2 regions of the Pseudomonas sp. P5_109 genome follow, and region 2 is predicted to be linked to the other one. Evidence: predicted binding sites of a transcription regulator. Region 2 holds the regulator's gene; the other holds the start of a gene.
What was found. The regulator sigma-54, encoded in region 2, starts transcription at its own class of promoters, with help from an activator protein. The targets are predictions, from matches to a motif close to ANTGGCATNNANNTTGCTNT.

Region 1: a site for sigma-54 is predicted at 11,719-11,738, ahead of glnK (P-II family nitrogen regulator). Genes of this name have one in related genera too.

The regions. Positions count from the first base shown of each region.
Region 1 is NZ_CP125380.1:6,764,232-6,779,343, forward strand. Features, by position in the region: gene QMK54_RS30240 (class I adenylate cyclase) at 1-2,420, shown strand, start outside; gene rnk (nucleoside diphosphate kinase regulator) at 2,428-2,838, opposite strand; gene QMK54_RS30250 (DUF1289 domain-containing protein) at 3,095-3,313, opposite strand; gene cyaY (iron donor protein CyaY) at 3,318-3,650, opposite strand; gene lptM (LPS translocon maturation chaperone LptM) at 3,937-4,113, shown strand; gene lysA (diaminopimelate decarboxylase) at 4,123-5,370, shown strand; gene dapF (diaminopimelate epimerase) at 5,375-6,205, shown strand; gene QMK54_RS30275 (DUF484 family protein) at 6,219-6,944, shown strand; gene xerC (tyrosine recombinase XerC) at 6,947-7,846, shown strand; gene QMK54_RS30285 (HAD family hydrolase) at 7,843-8,550, shown strand; gene sutA (transcriptional regulator SutA) at 8,738-9,061, opposite strand; gene QMK54_RS30295 (secondary thiamine-phosphate synthase enzyme YjbQ) at 9,163-9,588, opposite strand; gene QMK54_RS30300 (ammonium transporter) at 9,802-11,139, opposite strand; gene glnK (P-II family nitrogen regulator) at 11,175-11,513, opposite strand; gene QMK54_RS30310 (accessory factor UbiK family protein) at 11,932-12,192, shown strand; gene QMK54_RS30315 (Bro-N domain-containing protein) at 12,578-13,099, shown strand; partial or broken gene QMK54_RS30320 (addiction module antidote protein, HigA family) at 13,127-13,237, opposite strand; gene QMK54_RS30325 (hypothetical protein) at 13,706-14,152, shown strand; gene QMK54_RS30330 (hypothetical protein) at 14,256-15,038, shown strand.
Region 2 is NZ_CP125380.1:980,668-995,779, reverse strand. Features, by position in the region: gene QMK54_RS04260 (ATP-binding cassette domain-containing protein) at 1-326, opposite strand, end outside; gene QMK54_RS04255 (KpsF/GutQ family sugar-phosphate isomerase) at 603-1,577, shown strand; gene QMK54_RS04250 (KdsC family phosphatase) at 1,577-2,101, shown strand; gene lptC (LPS export ABC transporter periplasmic protein LptC) at 2,109-2,681, shown strand; gene lptA (lipopolysaccharide transport periplasmic protein LptA) at 2,668-3,216, shown strand; gene lptB (LPS export ABC transporter ATP-binding protein) at 3,216-3,941, shown strand; gene QMK54_RS04230 (RNA polymerase factor sigma-54) at 4,187-5,680, shown strand; gene hpf (ribosome hibernation-promoting factor, HPF/YfiA family) at 5,755-6,063, shown strand; gene ptsN (PTS IIA-like nitrogen regulatory protein PtsN) at 6,076-6,540, shown strand; gene rapZ (RNase adapter RapZ) at 6,543-7,400, shown strand; gene QMK54_RS04210 (HPr family phosphocarrier protein) at 7,416-7,688, shown strand; gene QMK54_RS04205 (ZIP family metal transporter) at 7,887-8,780, opposite strand; gene QMK54_RS04200 (superoxide dismutase) at 8,812-9,423, opposite strand; gene QMK54_RS04195 (hypothetical protein) at 9,426-9,854, opposite strand; gene QMK54_RS04190 (class II fumarate hydratase) at 9,882-11,258, opposite strand; gene QMK54_RS04185 (FagA protein) at 11,251-11,646, opposite strand; gene pmbA (metalloprotease PmbA) at 11,894-13,240, opposite strand; gene yjgA (ribosome biogenesis factor YjgA) at 13,349-13,873, shown strand; gene tldD (metalloprotease TldD) at 13,922-15,112, opposite strand, start outside.

The DNA.
Region 1 (15,112 bases), 1.2 Mb from region 2:
AAGGCGAACTCGCCGAACTGCGCAAAAAATGCCAATTGCTGGAAACCTGGGCTGCCAGCCAGGGTGCCGAGGCGCATTTCTTCCTGATCGACCCGAGCCGTTTCGTCCGTGGCGAACGCGATACCCAACTGAGCTCAGAAGACTGCGGTACCACCCAGCACTACCTGTTGCTGGACGAGTTCTACCGCACCGCGATCTGGCTGGCCGGGCGAACACCGATCTGGTGGCTGGTGCCGGTTTATGAAGAGTCGAGCTACGACCGCTACACCCATACACTGATCTCCAAACGTTTCATCCGTGCCGATGAAACCCTCGACCTCGGTAACCTGGCCTACATCCCGCCCGGCGAATTCATCGGCGCCGGGCTCTGGCAGTTGTTCAAGGGCATCGAATCGCCCTACAAGTCGGTGCTCAAGCTGTTGCTGACCGAGGTGTACGCCAGTGAGCACCCCAGGGTCCATTGCCTGAGCCTGCGCTTCAAGCAAGCGGTGTTCGCCAACCGGCTCGACCTCGACGAACTGGACCCGTACGTCGTGGTGTACCGGCGCATCGAGGAATACCTGATCGCCCGCAACGAACCGGAACGCCTGGAACTGGTGCGTCGCGCGCTGTACCTGAAGGTCAATCGCAAGCTGACCGGCAACAGCCGCACCCAGAACTGGCAACGCGCACTGCTTGAGCGCCTGGCCCACGAATGGCACTGGGACCAGCGTCAACTGACCCTGCTCGACAGCCGCAGCCAGTGGAAAGTCCGTCAGGTCAGCTCAGAGCGGCGGGCGCTGGTCAACGAGCTGAACTACAGCTACCGCTTCCTCACCCAGTTCGCCCGCCACGAACAAACCGTCAGTCGCATCAACAAGCGCGACCTGAGTGTTCTCGGCCGTCGGCTGTACGCCGCGTTCGAGCGCAAGGCCGGCAAAGTCGAATTCATCAACCCAGGTATCGCCCCGGACCTGGCGGAAGACACCCTGACGCTGGTGCACGCACCGAACAAGAAAGAACCGGGGCAAGGCCAGTGGGGCTTGTACAACGGCAGCCTGACGGCGTTGGAGTGGGAACATTTCGCGCCGATCAAACGCAGCCGCCACTTGCTGGAACTGCTGACCTGGTGCCACCGCAATGGCGTGATCGACAGCAGCACCCGCCTGGCCTTGCACCCCGGCACCAGCGACCTGAGCGAATTCGAACTGTTCAACCTGCTCGGCAGCCTGCAACAGACCATTGCCCTGCCCTTGCCCACTGTCGCCGAAGAGCCCCTGCTGCGCGCCAGCGTGCCAAGCGAAGTGCTGATTCTGGTGAATGTCGGCATTGATCCGCTCAAGCACCATCGCGACCTGAACATCCTGATGACTACCGAGCGCACGGATTCCCTGAGCTATGCCGGGGTCCGGGAAAATCTGGTGCTGACCCTGGACCAGGTCACACTCAACAGCTGGAACGAAGTGCTGGTCAGTCGCTACGACGGCCCCCATGCCTTGCTCGACTGCATCCGTGACTACCTCAACAACCTGCCGATCGGGCCACAACAACCGAAGCTGAGGGTGCGCTGCTTCTGCCATAACCGCGCGCAGTTCATCGCCCAACGGGTCGACGACATCCTCGAAACCGCGCAGAACCTGCTGCTGAGCCGGCTCAATCATCGCTACCTGATCCAGGTCCAGCAGCACTACCACGTGCTGGAGTTGGTGCCGGGCCAGGTCCAGCACGTCGCGCTGGCCACCCTGCCAGCGCTGATCGATTACCTGGGCGAGGAAATGACCCGCTACAGCCCATTGCACCTTGATCCGAAGGCACTGGAAGACCACGACCTTGCGCTGTTCCTGCCGACGGGCCAGCCGGACTGCATTCAAGTGTTCTATCGGGTCAACGAAGATCAGGCCGATCTGTACGCGCTCGATGAGTTCAATGCCCTGTGGCAACAGCGCCTGCCCTGGCACGATGAGCAAAGCCTGTTGGTGCCGCTGCAGCGCTTCCTGCAATCGATCCAGTACCGTCGCGATGCCCTGTTGCCAATGGATGCGGCCACCCCCCAGAACCTCGACACCCTGTATTGCCAGTTGCTGCCGTCAGGCCCTGGCCGGGCGCGCCGCATCGAAGCCCGGCCGGTACCGCAGACGCCGGTGAACAAACCGTTCTACGACGTGCAGGCGATCGTCGGCAAAGCCGCACCGGGTCAGGTGCAGGTGACGCTGTACTGCAATCAACGGGAGTTTTCCGAACTGGAGCATGGCGACCAGCTGTTCAGCGTGGTCGCCCGGGAAATCGTTGGGCAGCGTCGCGAGACCGAACGCTACCGCTGCTACATCACCGACCTCGACCTGTCAGGCCTGCTCGGCGAAGGGCAGAGTTCTACCCATCTGTACCTGCGCTACAAGGCTGACCTGGAGCACGCATTGAACGAGGCGCTCAATCAGGTCTGAGGGGATGTCACTCGGGGAAGTCGCCGCCATTGGCCGGCTGCGATTCCACTTCCAGCAGAGTCAGTTTCAGTGTCTTGCCGCCCGGAGCCGGCCAGTCGATGTGCTGGCCAACCTTCAGGCCGAGCAGCGCACTGCCCACCGGGGCCAGGATCGAGACTTTGCCTTCGTCGGCATTCGCATCCTTGGGGTACACCAGGGTCAGGTGGTAGTCCTTGCCACTGCCTTCTTCGCGGCAATGCACACGGGAGTTCATGGTCACGACATCCGCCGGCACTTCATCGTGGCCGACCAGGGTATCGGCGCGATCCAGCTCGGTTTGCAGCGCAATAACGCCCGGCAGCGTGTCGTCCAGGCTGTCGATCAGACGCTCCAGACGCTGGACGTCCAGACGGGTAAGGGTGATGGAAGGTGCGGTCATGATCTGGGCAGACTCCTTTCTTCTGCACGAAAAAAGCAAAACCCCGCCAGAAAAAGGCGGGGTTTTCATAAGCCTCGATGGGTTGAGGCATTTCCGGACACTATCACAGCTCAAAAAATAAACAAGCTGGGCGATACAGCTTCCGCGCGGCCTTTGTGGCGAGGGGGCTTGCCCCCGTTGGGTTGCGCAGCGACCCCAGAATCTTTACGGCTGCTTCGCAGCCGAACGGGGGCAAGCCCCCTCGCCACAAAAGCCTTTATGCCAAGGATTTGCGGTGAGCAGCCTCGGCGCAAATCACCCGCCGACGCTGATCATCGGCCGAGCGCCATTCGCGGATGTCTTCGACATGACGGAAACAGCCCAGGCAGACTTTCTGCTCGTCCAGCCGGCAAACCCCGCTGCAAGGCGATGGCACCGCCGGGCTGACATTGCTGTAGAGCGGCTTGGGCGGACGAATCGGAGCGGGTTGGGTCACGGACTTACAGGCCTTCGAAATCGAATTCGACACCGGCCTGTTGCTGGACGATACGCTCGAGCATTTCACCCAGTTGCTCTTCGCTCTTGTCACACATCCAGCGCTCGCTTTCTTCGTCGTAGTCGAAATGGAAACCGCCGGACACCGCCGCCAGCCACAGCTGGCGCAGCGGCTCCTGGCGACTGAAGATCAACTGGCTGCCGTTCTCGAACTTGACGGTCAGCACACCGGCCGAGCTTTCGAGGTCGATATCCAGGTCGCTGTCGTCAAAGATGTCCTCCAGGGTTTGCTGGGTGACATCGACCAGGTCATGGAAACGCGCTTCGGACAAACTCATTACGGCAACCTCAAAAAGTGTCTGATCAGGCTCAAGCGCCGCAAGATACGACCGAGCCCCGTCGATTGCAAAGAATAACGACCTGTGGGAGCGGGCTTGCTCGCGAATACGGACTGACATTCAACGTTGATGTCGACTGACACGACGCCTTCGCGAGCAAGCCCGCTCCCACAGGGGCCGATGTGCTTGCGGCCAAGGCCCGCCGGACGGGCGGTCCGTTGCATAGGCAAGCTGCCGGGTGGCCGGTATACTCCGGCGCAATTAATGCATTTTCAAGGATTTCGCCATGAAGCGCCTGATCTCTTCCCTTGCTGCGCTACTCGCGGTTGCCTGTCTTGTGTCGGCCTGCGGTCAAAAAGGCCCGCTGTACCTGCCTGACGAGAACCAGGACCCTACCGAACAGGCCAAGTCGTCGCAACAGCAGCCTGCCTCCAAAGCACACAAGCACGACGTCTACCAATAAGGGAACCTCATGGACGCTTTTAACTACCGTGACGGTGAACTGTTCGCGGAAGGTGTTGCCCTGTCTGCCATCGCCGAGCGCTTTGGTACACCGACCTACGTTTACTCGCGCGCGCACATCGAAGCCCAATACCTGGCTTACGCCGATGCGCTGGCCGGCACGCCGCACCTGGTGTGCTTTGCGGTCAAGGCCAACTCCAACCTGGGCGTCCTGAACGTCCTGGCACGCCTTGGCGCCGGTTTCGACATCGTCTCCCGTGGTGAACTGGAACGTGTCCTGGCCGCTGGCGGCAGCGCCGACAAGATCGTGTTCTCCGGCGTCGGCAAGACCCGTGACGACATGCGTCGCGCCCTGGAAGTCGGCGTGCACTGCTTCAACGTCGAATCCACCGACGAGCTGGAACGCCTGCAAGTGGTCGCCGCCGAACTGGGCGTTCGCGCGCCAATTTCGCTGCGCGTCAACCCGGACGTCGATGCCGGCACCCACCCGTACATTTCCACCGGTCTCAAAGAGAACAAGTTCGGCATCGCCATCGCCGACGCCGAAGACGTGTACGTGCGTGCCGCGCAACTGCCGAACCTGGAAGTGGTCGGCGTCGACTGCCACATCGGCTCGCAACTGACCACCCTGCCGCCGTTCATCGACGCTCTCGACCGCCTGCTGGGCCTGGTCGACCGCCTCGGCGATTGCGGCATCTACCTGCGCCACATCGATCTCGGTGGTGGCCTGGGTGTGCGATACAAGGACGAGGAGCCGCCACTGGCAGCCGACTACATCAAGGCCGTGCGCGAGCGTCTCGACGGTCGTGACCTGGCGCTGGTGTTCGAACCGGGCCGCTTCATCGTCGCCAACGCCGGCGTGCTGTTGACCCAGGTCGAGTACCTCAAGCACACCGAGCACAAAGACTTCGCCATCGTCGATGCGGCCATGAACGACCTGATTCGCCCGGCGCTGTACCAGGCCTGGATGGACGTCACCGCCGTGCGCCCGCGCACCTCTGCGGCCCGCGCCTACGATATCGTCGGCCCGATCTGCGAGACCGGCGACTTCCTCGCCAAGGATCGTCAGCTGGCCCTGGAAGAAGGCGACCTGCTGGCCGTGCATTCGGCTGGCGCCTACGGGTTTGTCATGAGTTCCAACTACAACACCCGCGGTCGTACCGCCGAAGTGTTGGTGGACGGTGATCAGGCATTTGAAGTGCGTCGCCGTGAAACGGTAGCCGAGTTGTTTGCTGGCGAAAGCCTGCTGCCGGAGTAAAACCATGCTGCTGCGTTTTACCAAGATGCACGGCCTGGGCAATGACTTCATGGTCCTCGACCTGGTCAGCCAGCACGCGCACATCCTGCCCAAGCATGCCAAGCAATGGGGTGACCGGCACACCGGCATCGGGTTCGACCAGCTGCTAATCGTCGAAGCACCGAGCAACCCGGACGTGGATTTCCGCTATCGGATCTTCAACTCCGACGGTTCCGAAGTGGAACAGTGCGGCAACGGTGCGCGCTGCTTCGCCCGTTTCGTGCTCGACAAGCGCCTGACCGCAAAACGACTGATCCGCGTCGAAACCAAAGGCGGCATCATCGAGCTGGATGTGCGTAACGACGGCCAGATCGGCGTCAACATGGGCGCCCCGCGCCTGGTGCCAGCGGATATCCCGTTCCAGGCGCCGGAGCAGGCCACCAGCTATCAGGTCGACGTCGACGGCACCCCGGTCGATCTGGCCGCCGTGTCCATGGGCAACCCCCATGCCGTGCTGCGGGTCAGCGATATCAACAACGCGCCGGTGCATGAGCTGGGCCCGAAAATCGAACATCACCCGCGCTTCCCGGCACGGGTCAATGTCGGTTTTCTCCAGGTCATCGACCGGAGCCGCGCGCAGTTGCGCGTCTGGGAGCGTGGAGCCGGGGAAACCCAGGCTTGCGGAACCGGCGCCTGTGCCGCCGCAGTGGCCGCGATCAGCCAGGGGTGGATGGATTCGCCGCTATTGATCGACCTGCCTGGCGGGCGCCTGTCCATCGAATGGGCAGGCCCTGGCCAACCGGTGATGATGACCGGCCCGGCAGTGCGTGTATATGAAGGACAAGTGCGTCTTTGAGTGAGCGAAACCCATGACCGACAAGCCTCAGGTACCCGCACGACAAGCTGACGAATCACCGTCCGAAAGCCTGGAGGCGGCGGCTGTTGCCGCGTACCTGGAGGCTCATCCGGACTTCTTCGTCGAGCACGAAGAACTGCTCCCGTCCCTGCGCATTCCCCATCGGCGCGGCGATACCGTGTCGCTGGTGGAGCGTCAGATGACCATCCTGCGCGACCGCAACATCGAGATGCGCCATCGCCTCTCGCAGTTGATGGACGTAGCCCGGGACAACGACCGGTTGTTCGAGAAGACCCGTCGCCTGATCCTGGCGCTGATGGATGCCGCCAGCCTGGAAGACGTGGTGATGAGTGTCGAAGACAGTCTGCGCCAGGAATTCCAGGTGCCCTTCGTCAGCCTTATCCTGCTCGGTGACAACGCCATGCCGGTCGGCCGCTGGGTCACTCACGCCGAGGCACAAGTAGCCATCGGCGGCTTGCTCTCGGAAGACAAAAGCGTCAGCGGCAGCCTGCGCGAGCATGAACTGGACTTCCTGTTCGGCGAAGAACAGCGCAAGCAAATCGGCTCTACCGCGGTCGTTGCCATCAGCCACCAGGGCATCCACGGCATCCTGGCCATCGCCAGCCGCGATCCGCAGCACTACAAAAGCTCGGTGGGCACCTTGTTCCTGAGCTACATCGCCGAAGTCATGGGTCGCGTGCTGCCACGGGTCAACAATTCCCTGCGCTCGGTACGCTGAACATGGAACGGCAACTGGACGCTTACTGCGAACACCTGCGCAGTGAGCGACAGGTGTCGCCGCACACGCTGTCGGCCTACCGCCGCGACCTTGATAAAGTGCTGGGCTGGTGCATCAAACAGAACATCGGCAGCTGGGCGGCGCTGGACATCCAGCGCCTGCGCAGCCTGATTGCCCGCCTGCATGCCCAGGGTCAGTCATCGCGCAGCCTGGCGCGATTGCTGTCGGCCGTTCGCGGGCTCTATCACTACCTGAACCGCGAAGGCCTGTGCGATCACGATCCGGCCAATGGCCTGGCGCCGCCCAAAGGCGAACGCCGCCTGCCGAAAACCCTCGATACCGACCGCGCGCTGCAATTGCTTGAAGGCGGCGTTGAAGATGACTTTCTGGCACGTCGGGACCAGGCGATTCTGGAGTTGTTCTACTCCTCCGGGCTGCGCCTTTCGGAGCTGACAGGCCTCAATCTCGATCAACTCGACCTGGCAGACGGCATGGTCCAGGTGCTCGGCAAAGGCAGCAAGACCCGTCTGCTGCCGGTCGGGAAAAAAGCCCGCGAAGCCCTGGAACAGTGGCTGCCTCTGCGGGCCATGGCCAACCCGGCGGACGATGCGGTGTTTGTCAGCCAACAAGGTCGACGCCTCGGCCCGCGGGCGATCCAGATCCGGGTCAAGGCTGCCGGCGAGCGCGAACTGGGACAGAACCTGCACCCGCACATGCTGCGGCACTCCTTCGCCAGCCATTTGCTGGAGTCCTCCCAGGATCTGCGCGCGGTGCAGGAGCTGCTCGGGCACTCGGACATCAAGACCACACAGATCTACACCCACCTGGACTTCCAGCATCTGGCAACGGTCTACGATAGCGCCCACCCACGGGCCAAACGCATGAAAGGCGACGATTCATGAATATTCAGTTGATCACCTTCGACCTCGACGACACGCTGTGGGACACCGCCCCCGTCATTGTCAGCGCCGAAGCCGTTTTGCGTGAATGGCTGACCAAGCACGCACCCAATCTGGGCGCCGTGCCGGTGGAGCATTTGTGGGCCATACGCGAACGCATCCTGAGCATCGAGCCAAACCTCAAGCATCGCATCAGCGCCCTGCGGCGCCGCGTATTGTTCCAGGCGCTGGAAGAAGCCGGTTACCCCCACAAGGAAGCGTCCGACCTGGCCGATCAGAGCTTCGAAGTGTTTCTGCATGCCCGACATCAGCTGGAAATCTTCCCGGAGGTGCAACCGACCCTGGAAACATTGGCCAACCATTACACCCTCGGCGTAGTCACCAACGGCAACGCCGATGTGCGTCGGTTGGGCCTGGCGGATTACTTCAAGTTTGCGCTGTGCGCCGAAGACATCGGTATCGCCAAACCTGATGCGCGACTGTTTCATGAGGCATTGCAACGGGGTGGTGCAACCGCGGAAACCGCGGTACACATCGGCGATCATCCGGGTGATGACATTGCCGGGGCGCAGCAGGCGGGATTGCGTGCAATCTGGTTCAACCCGGCGGGCAAAACCTGGGAAGCCGAGCGGTTTCCCGATGCGCAGATTCGCAGCCTGACCGAGTTGCCGGCGTTGCTGGCGAGTTGGAACAAGGTCTCGGCCTGATACAAAACCAATGTGGGAGCGGGCTTGCTCGCGAAGGCGGCGTACCCGTCGACATTGATGCTGGCTGACACGACGCCTTCGCGAGCAAGCCCGCTCCCACAGTGGATTGTGCTCATCCGAAATTTTTGTTCCAGGCATGAAAAAGCCCGCAGCGACGGCGGGCTTTTTCAGCAAGCGGGTAGCAGCCTCAGATAGGCCGGCTGCCGTACTTGTTGTCCGGTTTCTTAGGAGGATCGGCGACCACATTGGCCTCCACTTCCTGCACCTTGCCACCTTTGGCCAAAAACTCCTCCATGGCCCGCGCGAGAGCATCGCGTTCCTTGTTCTTGGCTTCGACACTCGGCAGCTCATCGACCGACACCGCTGCCTTGGCCTTGCCTTTGGCGGTCGGAGCCGGCGCATCACCGCCATCGTCTTCAGCGACGTCTTCCGCCGCTGCTTCCAGACCTTCTTCGGTTTCGTCGTCGTCGCCTACTTCGAGGTCGTCGTTTTCCAGATCATCGTCGCTCATGTTCTACCTCATGACTTGCGAAAAGCAGATTAGTTATAGCCCAGCTTTGCCCTCTGTCGAAGGCTGCCGGAAAAAAATCAACAGCCGCTGCTGACCAGCGGTTATGCCTCTTCACCGTGCACGGTGGCGAGGACTTTACGGGCACCGCCATGATCACGGTGCTCGCCCAGGTAAACGCCTTGCCAGGTCCCCAACGCCAACCGGCCTGCCGAAATCGGCAAACTGAGCTGACAGCCAAGCACGCTGGCCTTGAAGTGCGCCGGGAGGTCGTCCAGGCCTTCGTCGTTATGCTCATAGCCGTCTGTTCCTTGTGGGATCAGACGATTGAAAAACCGTTCGAAGTCGCGACGTACCGCCGGATCGGCGTTCTCGTTGATGGTCAACGACGCCGAGGTATGCTGCAGCCACAAATGCAACAGACCGACCCGACACGCCTTGAGTTCAGGCAGGCCGGCGAGTAACTCGTCCGTTACCAGATGAAAGCCCCGGGGCCTCGCCCGCAAGGTAATCAGAGTCTGTTGCCACATACAGTTCTCCGCACGTTCGGGGCGCATTCTAGCGCGCTCTGGGAAAAAACAAAGGCCCTAATATTCCTTGAATCTTGTAAGCCTTCGACCGCACAAAAACACCCGACGCAAACATCGCAAAACCTGTAGGAAAAAACCTTTCAGCTCAGCCTTCGATGACAAATTTCAGACAAAAAAATGCCCGGCAAGCCGGGCAATTTTTTATGCGCGTGCTTACAAGTTGTAGCCGCGTTCGTTGTGAAGCGCCAGATCGATGCCGACCGCCTCTTCTTCTTCGTTGATGCGCAGCCCCATGACCATATCCAGCACCTTGAGGATGATGTACGTGGCGATCGCGGTATAGATCACTGTGAAGCCCACGCCTTTGCACTGAATCCATACTTGTGCGGCGATGTCGGTCACGGTGCCGAAGCCACCCAGGGACGGCGCGGCGAACACACCGGTCAGGATCGCGCCGAGAATACCGCCGATACCGTGTACGCCGAAGGCGTCCAGGGAGTCGTCATAGCCGAGTTTGCGCTTCAGGGTGGTGGCGCAGAAGAAGCACACCACGCCAGCAGCCAGACCGATTACCAACGCGCCCATCGGGCCAACGGTGCCCGCAGCCGGGGTGATTGCCACCAGACCGGCAACCACGCCCGAAGCGATACCCAGTGCGCTAGGTTTGCCATGGGTGAGCCACTCGGCAAACATCCAGCCCAGCGCCGCAGCAGCGGTAGCGATTTGTGTCACCAGCATCGCCATACCGGCGGTGCCGTTGGCCGCAGCGGCGGAACCGGCGTTGAAGCCGAACCAGCCAACCCACAGCATGGCCGCGCCCATCAAGGTGTAGCCAAGGTTGTGCGGCGCCATCGGCGTAGTCGGGAAGCCTTTGCGCTTGCCTAGTACCAGGCAGGCAACCAGACCGGCCACACCGGCGTTGATGTGCACCACGGTGCCGCCAGCGAAGTCCAGAACGCCCCAGTCCCACATCAGGCCGCCGTTACCGGACCAGACCATGTGCGCAATCGGCGCGTAGACCAGGGTGAACCAGATGCCCATGAAGACCAGCATCGCGGAGAACTTCATCCGCTCGGCGAAGGCGCCGACGATCAACGCAGGAGTGATGATGGCGAAGGTCATCTGGAAGGTGACGAACACCGCTTCCGGGAACAGCGCCGCAGGACCGGTCAGGCTGGCTGGCGTGATGCCGGCGAGGAATGCCTTGCCCATGCCGCCGAAGAACGAGTTGAAGTTGACGACGCCCTGCTCCATGCCCGTGGTGTCGAACGCGATGCTGTAGCCATAAATGACCCACAGGACGCTGATCAGACCGGTAATGGCGAAGCACTGCATCATCACGGAAAGAATGTTTTTCGACCGAACCATGCCGCCGTAGAACAGCGCGAGGCCGGGAATGGTCATGAACAGCACCAAGGCTGTCGAGGTCAACATCCAGGCGGTGTCGCCGGAGTTGAGGACTGGGGCCGCCACTTCGTCTGCCGCCAAAGCAAGGCTGGGCATTACGATGGACAACAGGGCTCCTAGCCCTGCGAATTTACGCAGAGTCATATTGTTTTCTCCTGGGGCGTTGGGTTTGTGGCGGCTTAGATAGCGTCGGTATCGGTTTCGCCGGTACGGATGCGAATCGCCTGTTCCAGATTGACCACGAAGATCTTGCCGTCACCGATCTTGCCGGTGTTGGCAGCCTTGGTGATGGCCTCGATTACCCGGTCCAGATCCTTGTCGTCGATGGCGACGTCGATCTTCACCTTGGGCAGGAAATCGACCACGTACTCCGCGCCGCGATACAGCTCGGTGTGACCCTTCTGCCGGCCAAAGCCTTTGACTTCAGTGACGGTAATGCCCTGCACGCCGATCTCGGACAGCGACTCGCGTACGTCGTCCAACTTGAACGGCTTGATGATGGCAGTGACTAGCTTCATGAAAACTCTCTCCCGAATTGGTGGACTTGCCCCAGGAAAACAAACCCGTCTCAAGTCTAAGCGCAGTGCCTGGCTTTGTAACGCATCGTCGGCCTTACCTGCCCGTCCGACGCCAGCTAACCGCTCCTGCGAAACACTCCCCGCGTTTCGCCTGGCGCACTGCATTCGTCACAGCGACTGCATCAGTGCATGGGTCACCAGCATCTAAGCAGAAAGCTTGCCATCTCCACAAAAATGACTGTTTTCAAGCCGTTACCGGTGGATGGTGGATACTTCGCGACAACACCCTGCACGTTACGCACAACAACGGTGCGATACCGTCCGTCCAAATGCGCGAAAACCGTGCACCCCTGGCCCGCGCAAATGACTATAGACACCGCGTGATACACTGCCCGTCATTGTTTCCAGGACATTGCCCATGCTCGCGCCAAAAGACTTCCTCGACGCCCTCACCGGCACCGCCTCCCGCCTCTTCAGCGGCGATACGCCCCTGCCGAAAGCCGAAATCGAAAGCCAGTTCAAAATGTTGCTGCAAAGCGGCTTCAGCAAACTGGATCTGGTGAGCAGGGAAGAATTCGATAGTCAGATGGTTGTACTGGCGCGCACGCGGGCGCGGCTGGAGAGCCTTGAGGCGAAGGTGGCGGAGCTTGAGGCGAAGCTGAATCCGCCGACCGAGTAACTCATCAATCCTGATTCGAAACACAGCCCCCTGTAGGAGCTGCCGAAGGCTGCGATCTTTTGATCCTAAGCCCCGCAAAAATCCCGGCAACGTCCTACAAACATCACACCGCCGTCCGATTGCGTCGCTAAGCCCCGGTTCCTAAGCTCATCTCGGCTGAATATTCAGCACTGGGTTTGGCGACCCGGATAGCATGTGACGCACCGCAACCACGTTCGATACTGGGCATTATTCCCTTCTCGAATTATGGCGGCTGGGCGTGGGAGACCTTCGGGTCTGCCGGTTTTTCGCATGCACCGGTTCGCCAACCCGCGCACAGCTGCCACCCTTTTCGTTTGGCGACGATCAGCGGCAGTTTCCTTCATGCGAATTTGGGTACTGCTCGATGGACGAAAATTATCTAATACCTCACGCCTTCACCCGCCACAAACTCCACCTCCACGCCCTCCTAATACAAAACCAACCCTGGTTCAGCGCCCGTGACCTCGGCCGCCTCCTGCGCCTCTACCTCGACGAACGCGCCGTCCGAAAACTCGATCCCGACCAATACCAAACAGCCAAAACCCTCATCCACGGTCACATCGAAAACATCCTGTTGATCAGCGAATCCGGCGTCTACACATTACTGGTCTACCACTACTGCCCCGAGTACCGAGCTCTGCGTGAATGGCTCACCCACGAAGTCGTCCCCGCCCTGCGAGACGCCCTATACCCCACTACAATCGAACGCCCGCAACTGAGCCTGCTCAACTGGCCGGAAATGTCGTTGAGCCTGCTGCACTGGAACAACCAGTCGTGGATTCGGTTGCAGGATGTGCCGCAGATGCTGCCTGACCAGGAGACTTCAAGGCCTGCTATCAGTGCGCCTTGGTGGAAAAGAGCCGCAAAGATGCTTAACGCATTTTGAATAAAAACCCCACGCGTTGGCGTGGGGGTTCAGCCAGAATTCCGGGGGAGTGTCCAGACAGATAGATAACCTCAGAGCCATATCAGCACTGACACCCTGACGCTGGAGCACGATGTCGTTCACCGTAGGTGTCGACATTCAACGCTTCCAGGCGATTACCCGGTGGAGATCGAAGATCTACTTGGGGCGAGACTGCTCGCGATAAAGCCGAAACGACCTTCAGATTGACCTGTAGGAATTGCCGCAGGCTACGGCATTCAAGCCCGCAAGAATCCCGGCAACTTCCTACGAAGATCTCATTCCCCGTCCGATTGCGCCGCAAAGCTCCGGTTCCTAAGCTCACTCCCAGTTAATTAGTCAGCAACGGGTTTGGCGACTCGAGCAGCACCCGACGCACCGTGACCACGTTCGAACCAGTGATTTATTCCTTTCTCGAATGATGGCCGTGCATGGAAAACCTTCGGGCCTGCCGGCATTTCCGCAGGCTCCGGTTCACCAATCCGCTTGAAAAATTTAAGTCCATGTTACATAGCTTAGATAATAGCTTGTAATGAGCACAACTTTTTAAATGGAATACTGTTACCAACACCACAAGGAGCAACACCCATGAAAATATCCAAGTCTTTAATTGTCGCTTTCGCATTTACTGCATTTCACATAAGTTCAGCGGTTGCTGGGCCGCCTGTTACAGTCATATTCAAGAACCTTGGAACACAGACTGCTACGTATACTCCCATAACGAACAACGAAGCTATAACGAAAGCAAACGCATCACCTACTCCACAAGCGTCCGTGACTGCAAAAAGCTCGGATACGTACGACATACAAAGCCAGATATCACCTAATTACAACCATGCTAATTTACGATATCAAATCGGCAACAAGGAATGTGTTTATTTAGCGACATTTGTGACCACCCTTGGCTTTGGCGCAAGCAAAATTCCAAAATGGAATAATACGGCCACGCCTAGTGGTGGGGCGACCTGCACCATAAAAGTAACTAAAACAAATCCGTCCACCTATGCTTGGTCAGTAGTAATTACAATGAAGTAAAGTATGTAGCGGGCCTTAAGCGGCTTGTAAAATCTTGCTAAAGCATCAACAGTCATTAGGCAACCTATCATGTTTTAGTCATCGAACAGGGAGTGGCAACAAAATGGTTAATTCACTAAACAATTTTTCAACTAGCAGCAGCCAAGCACCAGCTGAAACAAAAAAATTGACAGAGACTCCCGGCAAAAACCAAGGCGTGAGCCAAAATACACTCCAAGGCCCAATTGGCAACGCACTAGATAGTAGTACCGTTTCCACGCTAGCTAGCCAATTGAGCGAAGCCTCAGTACGTGCACAGGCCCGGGATGCACGCCTAACTAGAACGGAACTGAGTGGGATGGCTAAAAACACATTCAACGAGTTGGACAGCGGTCATTATACTGGCAACAAATTAAAACACGACTCTGAAGTTCCCGACACAGACAATGCCGAATTATTAGCGCGCGCCAAAAATGCGACAAAGTATACAAACGGGCTCGGAAAGAACCCGTTTTCGGGGATGCCCAGGGATCAGCTTGCTTTAATTACTTACGATGACAGCGGCACCTTTACCGTCAATGAAAGGCGGGCAGCATTGGAAGAATCAGCCAAGCAAGAATTTGCATGGCGACAGAAAGTGGTGGCCGAAGCAGAATATGAATATAACAGCACCGGAAAACTCACCAAATTCTTCCAAAGCGTCCTTGATCATTACAAGGAACTTCCCTTAGTTGAGCGAGCACAGTATCCCGATAACTATGAAACAAAACTGCAGGGGTGGATTGATTTGGACTTCAACTATTTCACGCATACTGCAGAAGGCAAAAACAAGTTGGATATCGAAAGCTTCTTAAGTAATGTGCTGACGGGCAGTAGTTTGTTTGACAACACGACATCTTCCAAATAAATCGCTCCAACCATTCGATAATTTTTGAATCCACTCGTGCATTGCAATAGCTGTGGCGAGGGAGCTTGCTCCCT
Region 2 (15,112 bases):
GGAAAAGCGACGTTCTCGAAGACATCGAGGTCGGTAAACAGTGCGCCGCTCTGAAACAGCACGCCCATATGCTTGCGCGCATCGAACAGGTCACTGCGCGACAGCTTTGGCAGGTTCTGGCCGTTGACCCAGACTTCGCCCTTGGTGGGGCGCAATTGGGCGCCCATCAAACGCAAAAGCGTGGTCTTGCCGCACCCGGAAGGCCCCATGATGCCGGTGACCTTGCCACGCGGGATACGGATATCGACATTATTGAAAATGCTGCGCGCACCGCGCTTGAAGGACAGTCCCTTCAGCTCGACCGCGTAGGCGTTATCGGCACTCATCTAAACTCCTTGCGATGCAGCCTCTCACTCGGACGCCTGGCTTTCTGACGAAAGCACATACCTCCCGGGCAGGCCGAACTGGCGGCGAACTATATCACTGCAAAGGCTGCGCGCCCAAGGCCAAAGCCGAGTCATGTGCAACTGCATAACCGGTTAAAAGCCCCATTTAGAAGGTTTCGGGTAACAAGGAGTGACAATGCGCGACGAACTTGCGTGAGGGATTCGATCATAACCGCTATAATCGCCGCCTTTTCATCAGGCTATACGATTTCTGACATGAGCCAATCCAGCGACCTGATTCAATCTGCACAACGCACCATCCGCCTCGAGGTAGAAGCCGTACAAGGCCTGCTACCCCAAATCGACGCAGATTTCGTACGCGCTTGCGAGATGATTCTGGCCAGCAAAGGCCGCGTGGTCGTGGTCGGCATGGGCAAGTCGGGGCACATCGGCAACAAGATTGCCGCCACCCTGGCCAGCACCGGCACCACGGCCTTTTTTGTGCACCCGGCTGAAGCCAGCCACGGTGACATGGGCATGATTACCCGCGACGACATCATTCTGGCGCTCTCGAACTCCGGTTCCACCAATGAAATCGTGACCCTGCTGCCACTGATCAAGCGCCTGGGCATTCAGCTGATCAGCATGACCGGCAACCCTGGCTCGCCGCTGGCCAAGGCCGCCGAGGTCAACCTCAATGTTCACGTCGAGCACGAAGCCTGCCCGCTGAACCTGGCACCGACCTCGTCGACCACCGCCGCACTGGTCATGGGCGACGCCCTGGCAGTCGCGCTGCTGGAAGCCCGTGGCTTTACCGCCGAAGACTTCGCCTTTTCCCATCCAGGCGGCGCCCTGGGTCGACGCCTGCTACTGAAAGTGGAAAATGTCATGCACGCAGGCCAGGAACTGCCGCAGGTCCAGCGCGGCACCCTGCTCAAGGATGCCCTGATGGAAATGACCCGCAAGGGCCTGGGCATGACCGTCATTCTGGAAGCCGACGGCAAACTGGCCGGAATCTTCACTGACGGTGATTTGCGCCGCACACTGGACCGCAGCATCGATATCCACAGCGCCATCATCGACCAGGTCATGACGGCCCATGGCAAGACCGCACGCGCCGAGATGCTCGCCGCCGAAGCGCTGAAAATCATGGAAGACCATAAAATCAGCGCATTGGTCGTGGTCGACAGCGAAGACCGCCCGGTCGGCGCCCTGAACATGCACGACTTGCTGCGTGCAGGAGTAATGTAATGAGTGCGGACCTGCTGCAACGCGGCAAACAGATCAAGCTGGCGGTGTTCGATGTCGATGGCGTGTTGACCGATGGCCGCCTGTACTTCCTCGAAGACGGCAGCGAATTCAAGACGTTCAACACCCTCGATGGCCAGGGCATCAAGATGCTGATGGCCGCCGGCGTGCAGACCGCCATCATCAGTGGCCGCAAGACCCCGGTGGTCGAGCGGCGCGCCAAAAACCTCGGCATCCCGCATCTGTATCAGGGGCGCGAAGACAAACTGGTGGTGCTCGACGAGCTGTTGGCGCAACTCAACCTGAGCTACGAACAGGTGGCCTACCTCGGCGACGACCTTCCGGACCTGCCGGTGATTCGCCGCGTCGGCCTGGGCATGGCGGTGGCCAATGCCGCCAGTTTCGTGCGTGAACACGCTCACGGCATCACCCTCGCCCGTGGCGGCGAAGGTGCCGCTCGCGAATTCTGCGAATTGATCCTGCGCGCCCAGGACCGCCTCGACGCGGCCAATGCGGCGTACCTGTGAGCCCACTATGCTGAGCAAAAAATTTCGCAACACCCTGATGTTCACTTGCATCGCGGCTATATTTGCCGCGGCTGGCTACTGGAACATCAGCCCGGAACGTTTTCTCGACAAGCCGTTAACGCCGGTCGATGAAAGCATGATCGACTATTACGCCATCAACGCCCACAGCGTGCAGTACCTGCCGGACGGCAAGCTGCAATATGACCTGGTGTCCGACAAGGTCGAGCATCTGAAAGCGACCGAGGTGACACTGCTGACCAACCCTGACCTGAACGTGTTCCGCGGCACTGAATTCCCGTGGCACGTCCAGAGCTTGCGCGGTGAGGTCAACCCCGACGGCACCCAGGTCGAACTGATCGATGACGTACGCATCACGCGCTTCGACGAGAAAAACCGCAAGACCCTGATCACCAGCACCCGCATGACCGTGTTCCCGCAGCAGCAATATGCGCAGACAGAGCAAGACGTTAGAATCGACGGCGCTGGCGGTGTATCGACTGGCAAGGGAATGAAAGCGTATTTGAAAGAAAGCAGGATACACCTGCTATCGAACGTAAGAGGACAGTATGAGGCTCGTTAAAACCCTCCCGATTTTGCTCAGTCTGGGCGCAGCACTGGGAAGCGTGAGCGCCTGGGCTCTGCCGGAAGATCAACAGCAGCCTATCCGCATTCAGGCCGACGATGCCCAACTGGACGACAAGCAAGGTATTGCAACCTATAAGGGTGACGTGATCATCACCCAAGGCTCAATGAAGGTGACCGGCAACACCGTCACCATCACCCGCACGCCGACCGGTGACATCGATGTAGTGACCTCGGTAGGCAACCTGGCGTACTTCGAGCAACTGCAAACCGCTGGCGATCCCAAACCCGTCCAGGGCTGGGGCGTGACCATCCAGTATCACGCGGCACAAAACCGGGTCGTGCTGATTGACAAGGCAAAAGTTGTCGACAAGGACAACAACGTCACCCAGGGCGAGAAAATCGTCTACGACACAGTCAAGAAGCTGGCCAGCGCCGGGCGTGCCACCGGCAGCAAGGTGACCGAGTCGCGTCCGCGCATCGACATGGTGATCCAGCCGAAGAAGAAAACCGACGAGAAAAAGGCCCAGTAATGGCAACTCTGAAAGCTCAGCATCTGGCCAAGAGCTACAAGAGCCGCCAGGTCGTGCGTGATGTCAGCCTGTCCATCGACAGCGGTCAGATCGTCGGCCTGCTTGGCCCTAACGGCGCCGGCAAGACCACCTGCTTCTACATGATCGTCGGCCTGGTGCAGGCCGATCAGGGCCGCGTCCTGATCGATGACCTGGACGTCAGCCACCAGCCGATGCACGGCCGTGCAAAAGCCGGCATTGGCTACCTGCCGCAAGAAGCATCGATCTTCCGCAAACTGTCGGTGGCCGACAACATCATGGCCATCCTCGAGACCCGCAAGGAACTCGACAAGGCCGGTCGGCGCAAAGAGCTGGAAAGCCTGCTGCAGGAATTCCACATCAGCCACATCCGCGACAACCTCGGCATGAGCCTGTCCGGTGGTGAGCGCCGTCGCGTGGAAATCGCCCGCGCCCTGGCCACCAACCCGAAATTCATCCTCCTCGACGAACCCTTCGCCGGCGTGGACCCGATTTCGGTCGGAGACATCAAGCAGATCATTCACCACCTCAAGGCCAAAGGCATTGGCGTGCTGATCACGGACCACAACGTTCGTGAAACCCTGGATATCTGTGAAACCGCCTATATCGTCAATGACGGTCAACTGATCGCCGAAGGCGATGCCGAGACCATCCTGGCCAACCAACTGGTCAAGGAAGTGTACCTGGGCCATGAGTTCCGCCTGTAAACGCTGAGTCGTGCCCAGGCAGTCGCCTGGGCACGTGATCCGCGATACGCCAGCGTTTCATGCGAACAAGCGTGTTCAGCCCTCAAAAAGGGCAGCGCGGCAACACAATTTAATAGTTTTTTATTGTTACAGCGGTCTAGGCAAACCCTTCAGTTTCGGGCATATAATTTGCTTAAGTTTGGCGCCCCGGCGCCCTGTAGTGGATGGCGCATGTGCGCCGGCGAATAAGGTGTTAAGCCCCTGCCATGAAACCATCGCTAGTCTTGAGAATGGGCCAGCAGCTGACGATGACACCGCAGCTGCAACAGGCCATCCGCCTGCTCCAATTGTCGACCCTGGACCTGCAACAGGAAATCCAGGAGGCCCTGGAGTCCAATCCGATGCTCGAACGCCAGGAAGAAGGCGACGACTTCGACAATTCCGACCCCATGGCCGACAACGCCGAACAAAAACCCAACACCGACATCCAGGAACCCTCCTACCAGGAAACCGCCCCGACGGTTGACAGCCTCGATGAGGGTGACTGGAACGAGCGCATCCCCAACGAACTCCCCGTCGACACCGCGTGGGAAGACGTTTACCAGACCAGCGCCAGCAGCCTGCCCAGCAATGACGATGACGAGTGGGACTTCACCACCCGCACCTCTGCCGGTGAAAGCCTGCAAAGCCACTTGCTGTGGCAACTGAACCTGGCACCGATGTCCGACACCGATCGCCTGATCGCCGTGACCCTGATCGACTGCATCAACAATCAGGGCTACCTGGACGAAACCCTCGAGGAAATCCTCGAAGCCTTCGACCCGGAACTGGACATCGAACTGGACGAAATCGAAGCCGTCCTGCACCGCATCCAGCAATTCGAGCCCGCCGGCATCGGCGCCCGCAACCTGGGCGAATGCCTGCTGCTGCAATTGCGCCAGCTACCCGCCAAGACCCCTTGGCTGGCCGAGGCCAAGCGCCTGGTCACCGATTACATCGACCTGCTTGGCAGCCGCGACTACAGCCAGTTGATGCGCCGCATGAAGCTCAAGGAAGACGAGCTGCGCCAGGTCATCGAGCTGGTCCAGAGCCTCAACCCGCGCCCGGGCTCGCAGATCGAGTCCACCGAAGCCGAGTACGTCGTTCCTGACGTTATCGTGCGCAAGGACAACGAGCGCTGGCTGGTGGAGCTGAATCAGGAGTCGGTGCCACGGCTGCGGGTCAACGCCCAGTATGCCGGTTTCGTGCGCCGCGCCGACACCAGCGCCGACAACACCTTCATGCGCAATCAGTTGCAGGAGGCCCGCTGGTTCATCAAGAGCCTGCAAAGCCGCAATGAAACCCTGATGAAGGTTGCCACCCAGATCGTCGAGCATCAGCGCGGATTCCTCGAATATGGCGACGAAGCCATGAAGCCGCTGGTCCTGCATGACATCGCCGAAGCGGTCGGCATGCATGAGTCGACGATTTCACGGGTGACCACCCAGAAGTTCATGCACACCCCCCGGGGAATATATGAACTGAAATACTTTTTCTCCAGCCATGTCAGCACCTCCGAAGGCGGCGAATGCTCGTCCACGGCGATCCGCGCGATCATCAAAAAACTGGTTGCCGCGGAAAATCAGAAAAAGCCGTTGAGTGACAGCAAGATCGCTGGTTTACTGGAGGCACAAGGCATTCAGGTGGCTCGCCGCACCGTCGCCAAGTACCGCGAATCTTTGGGGATCGCGCCTTCGAGCGAACGTAAGCGGTTGATGTAGGGCCACGCCACAGCGTTCCAGTGGTAGATCATCTGATCTACCGCTTTATGCACTGGCAACGAAGGAGAAGCTGTATGCAAGTCAACATCAGTGGACACCAACTGGAAGTGACCGAACCTCTTCGCACCTACATCGGCGAAAAACTCGAACGATTGGAGCGACATTTCGACAAGATCACTAACGTACAGGTCACGATGACCGTCGAAAAGCTGAAGCAGAAAATCGAAGCCACGCTGCATATTCCCGGGAATGAAGTGGTCGCAAACGCGGAACATACTGATATGTACGCGGCGATCGACGCACTCACCGACAAGCTGGATAAACAACTCAAAAAGCATAAGGAAAAGACCCAGAGCCTCCTTCAGGGCGCAACCGGTCGTTAACACTCCCAACCCATGATCCGACTTGAAAGTATCCTGACCCCCGGCCGTTCCCTGGTGAACGTGCCGGGTGGCAGTAAAAAGAAAGCCCTCGAACAAATTGCCAATCTGATCGCCCGCGAAGTGCCGGCTCTGGAGATGCAAGATGTCTTCGAGGCTCTGATTGCCCGTGAAAAACTCGGTTCCACCGGTTTTGGCAACGGCATCGCTATTCCACATTGCCGTCTCAAGGGTTGTGTTTCGCCCATCAGTGCACTGATGCACCTGGACGCCCCTATCGATTTCGACGCCATCGACGGCGCACCGGTTGACCTGCTGTTCGTACTGCTGGTCCCGGAAGCCGCCACCGATGCGCACCTTGAGCTGCTGCGACAGATCGCCAGCATGCTCGACCGCAAGGAAGTTCGCGAAAAACTGCGTAGTGCTACAAGCAACGAAGCCCTGTATCAGGTTGTCCTGGACGAGCAAAACGGTCAGTAATCATGCGCTTGATCATCGTCAGTGGCCGTTCCGGCTCAGGTAAAAGTACCGCCCTCAACGTTCTTGAGGACAACGGCTACTACTGCATCGACAATCTGCCTGCCGGCCTGCTCCCGGAACTGGCCGAACGAGCGTTGATTCATACCGAGCTATTGCAGCCGTTGGTCGCCGTTTCCATTGACGCCCGCAACCTGCCCAGCCACCTGTCACGCTTCCCCGACCTGCTCGAGGAAGTCCGCAGCCGCCACATCCAGTGCGATGTCCTGTATCTGGACGCCGACGAAGAAACCCTGCTCAAGCGCTTCTCGGAAACCCGCCGACGTCACCCCCTGACCAACGCCAACCGCTCGCTGGCCGAAGCCATCAGCGTCGAGAGCGCCCTGCTCGGGCCGATTGCCGACCTCGCCGATCTCAAGATCAACACCACCAGCCTGAACCTGTACCAACTGCGCGACGCCATCAAGCTGCGCCTGTTGAATCAGCCAGAACCCGGCACTGCGTTCCTGGTGGAGTCCTTCGGGTTCAAGCGTGGGATGCCGGTGGACGCCGACCTGGTGTTCGATGTGCGCTGCCTGCCCAACCCTTACTGGAAGCCGGAATTGCGCGAGCAGTCCGGGCTCGATCTACCGGTTGCCGAGTATCTGGCGGCACAGCCGGATGTCGAAGAGATGTTCCAGGACATTTCCACATACCTGCTAAAGTGGCTGCCTCGTTTTGCCGCCAGCAACCGCGCCTACGTCACCATTGCCATTGGCTGCACTGGCGGACATCACCGCTCCGTCTATCTGACCGAGCGTCTGGGACAGGTGCTGCAAAAATCACTGAAGAACGTCCAGGTTCGCCACCGCGACCTCAGCTAAAGGATTCACACCGCGATGCCTGCTCTGGAAATCGAAATCATCAACAAGCTGGGCCTGCATGCCCGCGCTTCTGCAAAATTCGTTGGGGTAGCGGGTCAGTTCCCATGCCAGATCCGCGCCGGTCGCACGCCGGAATCGATGGTCGATGGCAAAAGCATCATGGCGATGATGATGCTGGCCGCCGGCAAAGGCACCACGATCCACTTGAGCACAGAAGGCGAGCAGGAACAGGAAGCGCTGAATGCGCTGGTGGCGTTGATCAACAACTTCTTTGACGAAGGCGAGTAATCCCGCCGAGGGAGCTTTTGTGGCGAGGGGGCTTGCCCCCGTTGGGTCGCGAAGCGGCCCCAAACCGGGTCATCGCAATGCACCAGATACACCGCGTTTGCTGATTTTTACGACTGCTGCGCAGCCGAACGGGGCGATGCGGCGTTCCGACAAGCCCCCTCGCCACAAGAGCCCCTCCCCACAAAGCAACACCACAAATCACGCCAGCGCCGTATCCATCACCATCATCAAACAAAACCCCATCAGCAACCCAAGGCTGGCAAGCTTGTCGTGACCATTGCGACGCGACTCGGGAATCACTTCGTGAGTCACCACCAGCAACATCGCCCCCGCCGCCAGCGCCAGGCCCAAAGGCAGCAGCAACTCTGCCAGACTCACCAGCCAGGCGCACAATAGCGCGAACACCGGTTCGACCAACCCTGATGCGGCACCGATCAGGAACGCCTTGACCCGGGACATCCCTGCCCCAGCCAGCACCAACGCGATCACCAATCCTTCCGGCACATCCTGCAGGGCAATACCCATCGCCAGGCTGTCGGCATCAGCCATGCCGCCACCGGCGGAAACGCCGACCGCCATGCCTTCGGGGATGTTGTGGGCAATGATCGCAAACACAAACAGCCAGATGCGCGGAGGAATGACCGGCCGCTCCAGGGTACCGACCAGCATTTCCGGGCTGGCACCGGAGACCTTCCGGTCCACAAGGAACAACCCGAACGCGCCGAGCATGATGCCGAAGCTGATCAGCCCGCTGGACGCCCAGGGTGACAAGCCAAGCCCTTCGGCGGCAGCAATGCCCGGAACGATCAACGAAAATGCCGTTGCCGCAAGCATCACGCCAGCGCCAAAACCCAGCAAAGTGTCGCTGAGCATCTGCGGCATGCGCCGAATCACCAATACCGGTACCGCACCGAGCGCGGTACCCAGGGCGCAGATCGCACCGCCCTGCAATGCACGCAGCAACTTCGGCTCAAGGTCGAGCCATGCCAGACCATGGGCAACCAATAGGCTCATTCCCGCCAGCAGTAACAGCGATCCAAACGCGTAACGAAACATCCGCCCACTTCCGATCGCCAGTGTTTCAGTGCCCATAGCCCAGCCTTGGATTGTTTTTACAGATGACTTAAACCAGTGTGGCCTGATAGCGCGCAGCGACTTCCGGCCAATTGATCACGTTGTAGAACGCGCTGATGTATTCCGGACGACGGTTCTGATAGCGCAGGTAATAGGCGTGCTCCCAGACGTCGAGGCCCAGAATCGGTGTATTGCCGTTCATTAACGGGCTGTCCTGGTTTCCGCTGCTTTCCACCAGCAGGGTCTTTTGCGGGGTCACGCTCAGCCAGGCCCAGCCACTGCCAAAGCGGGTCAGTGCAGCCTTGGTGAACGCTTCCTTGAAGCTGTCGAGACCACCCAATTGCTCATCGATAGCCTTGGCCAGCGCCCCTTCGGGTTTGCCACCGCCGCCGGGCGCCATGACTTCCCAGAACAACGAATGGTTGGCGTGGCCGCCCCCTTGGTTGATCACCGCCGCGCGCAGCTTTTCCGGCAGTTGCTGAACGGCGGACACCAGTTTCTCCACCGGCCACTCGGCATACTCGGTGCCCTCGACGGCCGCGTTGAGGTTGTTGATGTAGGTCTGGTGGTGCTTGGTGTAGTGGATTTCCATGGTCTGCGCATCGATGTGCGGTTCCAGGGCGTCGTAGGCGTACGGCAAGGCAGGCAAGGTAAAAGCCATGTTCAATGGACTCCATGATGATGAGGCGCAGGCGAAGCGACATCGATGTGCAACAGTCGATGGGTGCGCGGATATTCGCCGTGTTCACTGATGAAATTCAGCAGCTCGACGTAGGTCTTGCTGCTCTGGCGCAACGCGGCTTCACGCAAGGCCTGCGGCAGTCGTGGGTCCTGCATGGTCTGCAACAGCCGTTGATGGACGGCGCACAGGTATTCGGCGCTCTCCTCCGGCTGGTTCAGACGCAAGTGCAGGTCCGCCAGGTTGTGATGGGAAATCACGCAGGCCGCCACCGCTTCGTCGGCATCCGCCCAGCGCTCGAACAACACCTGGGCCAGGGCCAATGCCTGCAGGTACGCCTCGCGGGCATCGACCAGTTCGCCCAGCATGAAAAAGCGATTGGCTCTTTCGATCGTGCGTTTCCAGTGCTCCATGGTGCACCTCCAAAGCGGTAGCGGGGCTTACACGCCGCCCGCGGTGAGTTTTTCCGGGTTGAGCAATTCTTCCAGTTGGCCGCGTGACAGATCGGTGTGTTCCAGCGCAACGTCGATCACCGGCCGGCCCTGCTGATAAGCCTTCTTGGCAATCTCGGCAGCTTTCTGGTAACCGATGATCGGGTTGAGCGCGGTGACCAGAATCGGGTTGCGAGACAACGCTTCCTTGATCCGGCCTTCGTTGACCTTGAAGCTGGCGATGGCCTTGTCCGCCAGCAGGCGGCTGGAGTTGGCCAGCAACTCGATACTGCTCAGCAGGTTCTGGGCGATGATCGGCAGCATCACGTTCAGTTCAAAGTTGCCCGACTGCCCAGCGATGGTGATCACGCTGTCGTTGCCGATGACCTGAGCCGCGACCATCGCGGTGGCCTCGGGAATCACCGGGTTGACCTTGCCGGGCATGATCGAGGAACCCGGTTGCAGCGCTTCCAGTTCGATCTCGCCAAGGCCGGCCAGGGGGCCGGAGTTCATCCAGCGCAGGTCATTGGCGATTTTCATCAGCGACACGGCAGTAGCCTTCAGTTGCCCGGAGACCGCGACGGCGGTGTCCTGGGAACCGATCAGCGCGAACAGGTCCTTGCCTGGCTGGAACTCAACCTGGGTCAATTTGCTCAGCTGCTGGCTGAAACGCGCCGCGAACTCGGGGTGGGCGTTGACACCCGTGCCCACCGCCGTGCCGCCCTGGGCCAGGGCTTGCAGGCTTGGCTGCAAGTCTTGCAGATGGCCGATATTGGCCTTGAGCTGCTGCGCCCAACCGTTGAGCACCTGGCTCATGCGCACCGGCATGGCGTCCATCAGGTGCGTACGCCCGGTCTTGACGTGGTGATGAACCTGCCCGGCCTTGCGCTCGATGACCTGCACCAGATGCGTCAACGCCGGCAGCAATTGCTCATGCAACGCCAGCGCGGCACTGACGTGGATGGTGGTCGGGATGATGTCGTTGCTGCTTTGCCCGCAGTTGACGTGATCGTTGGGGTTCACCGCCTCGCCGAGCAAGCGGCTGGCCAGCGTGGCGATCACTTCGTTGGCATTCATGTTGGAGCTGGTACCGGAACCGGTCTGGAAGACATCCACCGGGAAATGCTGCATGAAATCGCCTTCGAGCAGACCCTGGGCCGCATCGACAATGGCTTTGCCCTGGGCTTCGCCGATCTGCTTGAGCTCGACATTGGTGCGTGCCGCTGCCGCCTTCGCCAGGATCAGCGCGCGGATGAACTGCACCGGCATCGGTTTGCCGCTGATCGGGAAGTTATCCACCGCACGTTGCGTCTGCGCGCCGTACAGGGCGTCTTCCGGGACGTTCAATTCGCCCATGCTGTCGCGTTCGATACGGGTATTACTCATCGGGAGATCCTTGCATCAGTTCTATGAGAGGAATCGAGGGCTGCAACTCACAGGTAGCGAGTTGCCAGGTGTAGCTCTGCCAGCGCTTGAGGCGGCATTTGCACAACGAGAGGCGTTCCAGTTCGCGCAGTGGGCGCCAGGCCTGGTCAAGGCAGTAAGTGCGCCAGTGCCACGGCAGCGCGACATCGGCGGCGGTATCGAGCAACAAACGGAAGGAAGTTTCGGCGACGGTCCAGGGTGAGGTTGCCGTGCAAGCTGCCAGATACCGGCCTTCGGCCAGGTAGTGATCGATCAGGCGAGGCTCGTCGGGGTTCATCGCGCAACGGATCTGGCGACTCATCCAGCGCCAGCTTTCGAGGTAAGGATGCTCGTGCAAGGCAGAACTCATGATCCGGGGCTCATTCGGTAATGAGATTTATTATTAAATGATAATGAGAAACAAAACAAGACTGACAGGGTAAGTGACCTCCTGTGGGAGCGGGCTTGCTCGCGAATAGGGAGTGTCAGGCAACATCACTGCAACTGACACACCGCCTTCGCGAGCAAGCCCGCTCCCACAGGGGACCTGTGTTGTTGCCAGTAAAAAAGGCGCGCCACCCAATGGGTGGCGCGCCTTTTGGTGAAGCGGCCGAGGCTTAGCTGCCCGCCACCGTCATCCGTTCGATCAGCACCGAACCGGTGCGAATGTTGCTGCGCAACTCCAGATCGTTACCCACGGCGACGATCTGCTTGAACATGTCGCGCATGTTGCCGGCGATGGTCACTTCCTGGACCGCGAACTGGATTTCGCCGTTCTCGACCCAGTAACCCGCCGCGCCCCGGGAGTAATCGCCAGTGACCATGTTCAGCCCCTGCCCCATCAACTCGGTGACCAACAGCCCGCGTCCCATGCGCCGCAGCAAGGCCGCCTGGTCTTCATCGCCATGGGTGACGAACAGGTTGTGCACGCCACCGGCGTTGGCGGTGCTCGGCATGCCGAGCTTGCGGCCGGAGTAGGTGCCGAGGATGTACGACACCAGCTCGCCTTTTTCGACGAACGGTTTGGCGTAGGTTGCCAGACCATCACCGTCGAACGCTGCGCTGCCCATGGCCTGCATCAGATGCGGACGCTCGTCGATGGTCAGCCATTCCGGAAACAGCTTCTGACCGAGAGTGCCCTCAAGGAACGAAGACTTGCGATACAGGCTGCCGCCGGAAATCGCCGACAGGAAACTGCCGAACAGCCCCCCGGCCAACTCTGCAGAAAACAGCACCGGCACCTCGCAAGTCGGTACCGGACGCGCGCCCAGACGGCTCGCCGCCCGCTGCGCGGCACGCTGGCCGATGCTGACCGGATCGGCCAGAAGATTGCCCTGCCGATTCACGTCGTACCAGTAATCGCGCTGCATCTGGCCGTCCGCTTCGGCGATCATCACGCAGCTCAAGCTGTGACGAGTAGATGCGTAACCGCCGATGAACCCGTGGCTGTTGCCATAAACCCGGCAGCCCTGGTGGGTGCTGAGGGTCGTGCCGTCGGCGTTCTTGATCCGCGCGTCGGCATCGAAGGCCGCCGCTTCACAGATCAAGGCTTTTTCGATGGCCTGCTCCGGGGTGATGTCCCATTCGTGGAAAAGATCGAAATCCTGCAGGTCCCTGGCCATCAGCGCGGCATCCGCCAGGCCCGAGGCTTCATCTTCGGAAGTGTGCTTGGCGATGGCCAGTGCAGCGGCGACCGTTTCGCGAATCGCCTCCGGACCACTGGCCGAGGTGCTGGCCGAGCCTTTGCGCTGGCCGACGTACAGAGTGATGCCAAAACCCTGATCGCGGTTGAATTCAACGGTTTCGACCTCACGCTGACGCACCGAAGTCGACAAGCCCTGCTCCAGGGACACCGCCACCTCACAGGCACTGGCGCCCTGACGCTTGGCTTCAGCGATGATCTGCTCGACTTGCTCCTGCAGTGCCGGCAATGCTTGTGGGCCGACGCTTTCAACTGCACTCATGCTGTTCTCCACTCAAATTCTGCTTTCGGTAACGGTCATCGAGCGACCGGGCCGGACAAGCGGCCCCCGACTGGTTATCATGGCGGCGTTTCTTTGCGGACGGCCACCATGGTTGATTCTTACGACGACTCCCTCGATACGGGAGAAAAAAGCAAATCCCAGGTCAAACGCGAGCTGCATGCTCTGGTTGACCTTGGCGAGCGCCTTACAACACTCAAGCCTGACTTGCTGGCAAAACTGCCCTTGACCGACGGAATGCGTCGGGCTCTGGCCGATGCGCCCAAGCACACCGCGAACATCGCGCGTAAACGGCACCTTCAGTTCATCGGCAAATTGATGCGCGATCAGGACACTGCCGCCATTCTGGTTCTGCTCGATCAACTCGATGCCTCCACCCGTCAATACAACGAACGCTTCCATAACCTGGAGCGCTGGCGCGATCGTCTGATTGCCGGCGACGATGCCGTTCTGGAAAAATTCGTCGTCGACTACCCGGACGCGGACCGCCAGCAATTGCGTTCCCTGATCCGTCAGGCCCAGCATGAGCTTGCGCAAAACAAGCCTCCTGCTTCCAGCCGTAAAATCTTCAAGTACATCCGTGAGCTGGACGAGACTCAACGCGGTCTGCGTTAATTCTCGAATCGGGTGAGCTGCCTCGCAGCTCACCCGCAGCCTCACTTCTTACGACCCCGTGCCACCCACGGTGATCGCATCAATCTTCAGCGTTGGCTGGCCGACACCCACCGGCACCGACTGCCCATCCTTGCCACACGTGCCCACGCCGCTGTCCAGCGACAGGTCGTTACCGACCATCGACACTTTGCTCATGGCTTCCGGCCCGTTGCCGATCAGCGTTGCGCCTTTGACCGGGGCAGTGATCTTGCCGTCCTCGATCAGGTAGGCCTCGCTGGTGGAGAACACGAACTTGCCACTGGTGATGTCCACCTGACCGCCACCGAGGTTGGCGCAGTAGATGCCTCGTTTCACCGAGGCGATGATTTCCGCCGGATCGCTTTCGCCGGCGAGCATGTAGGTGTTGGTCATGCGCGGCATCGGCAGGTGCGCGTAGGATTCGCGACGGCCGTTACCGGTACGCGCCACACCCATCAGGCGGGCGTTGAGCTTGTCCTGCATATAGCCCTTGAGCACGCCGTTTTCGATCAGCGTGGTGCACTCGGTCGGCGTGCCTTCGTCATCGACGCTCAATGAGCCACGGCGACCGGCCAGGGTGCCGTCATCGACGATAGTGCACAGCTTCGACGCAACCATCTCGCCCATGCGACCGCTGTAGGCCGAACTGCCTTTGCGGTTGAAGTCGCCTTCCAGACCATGACCGACCGCTTCGTGCAGCAGCACACCCGACCAACCGGAACCGAGTACCACCGGGAGGGTACCGGCCGGTGCCGGAATGGCTTCGAGGTTCACCAGCGCCTGGCGCAACGCTTCACGGGCATAGCCCATGGCGCGGTCTTCGCCGAGGAAATAACGGTAATCGGTCCGCCCGCCACCGCCATGACCGCCGCGCTCGCGGCGACCGTTCTGTTCGACGATCACGCTGACGTTGAACCGCACCAGCGGGCGCACATCCGCCGCCAGACCGCCGTCGGTGGAAGCCACCAGAATCCGCTCCCAGACACCGGCCATGCTCACGGTGACTTGCTGGATGCGTGGGTCGAGGGCGCGAGTCGCGGCGTCGACGCGCTTGAGCAAATCGACTTTCTCGGCACGGGTCAGTACTTCCAGGGGATTGTCCGGCGCATACAACTGCGCGACATCCTGGCTGGTAAAGGCTTGTACCGTGCCGTGTTGGCCGGCCCGGGAAATCGAACGGGCGGCACGCGCCGCCGCGCCCAGGGCTTCAAGGGTGATGGC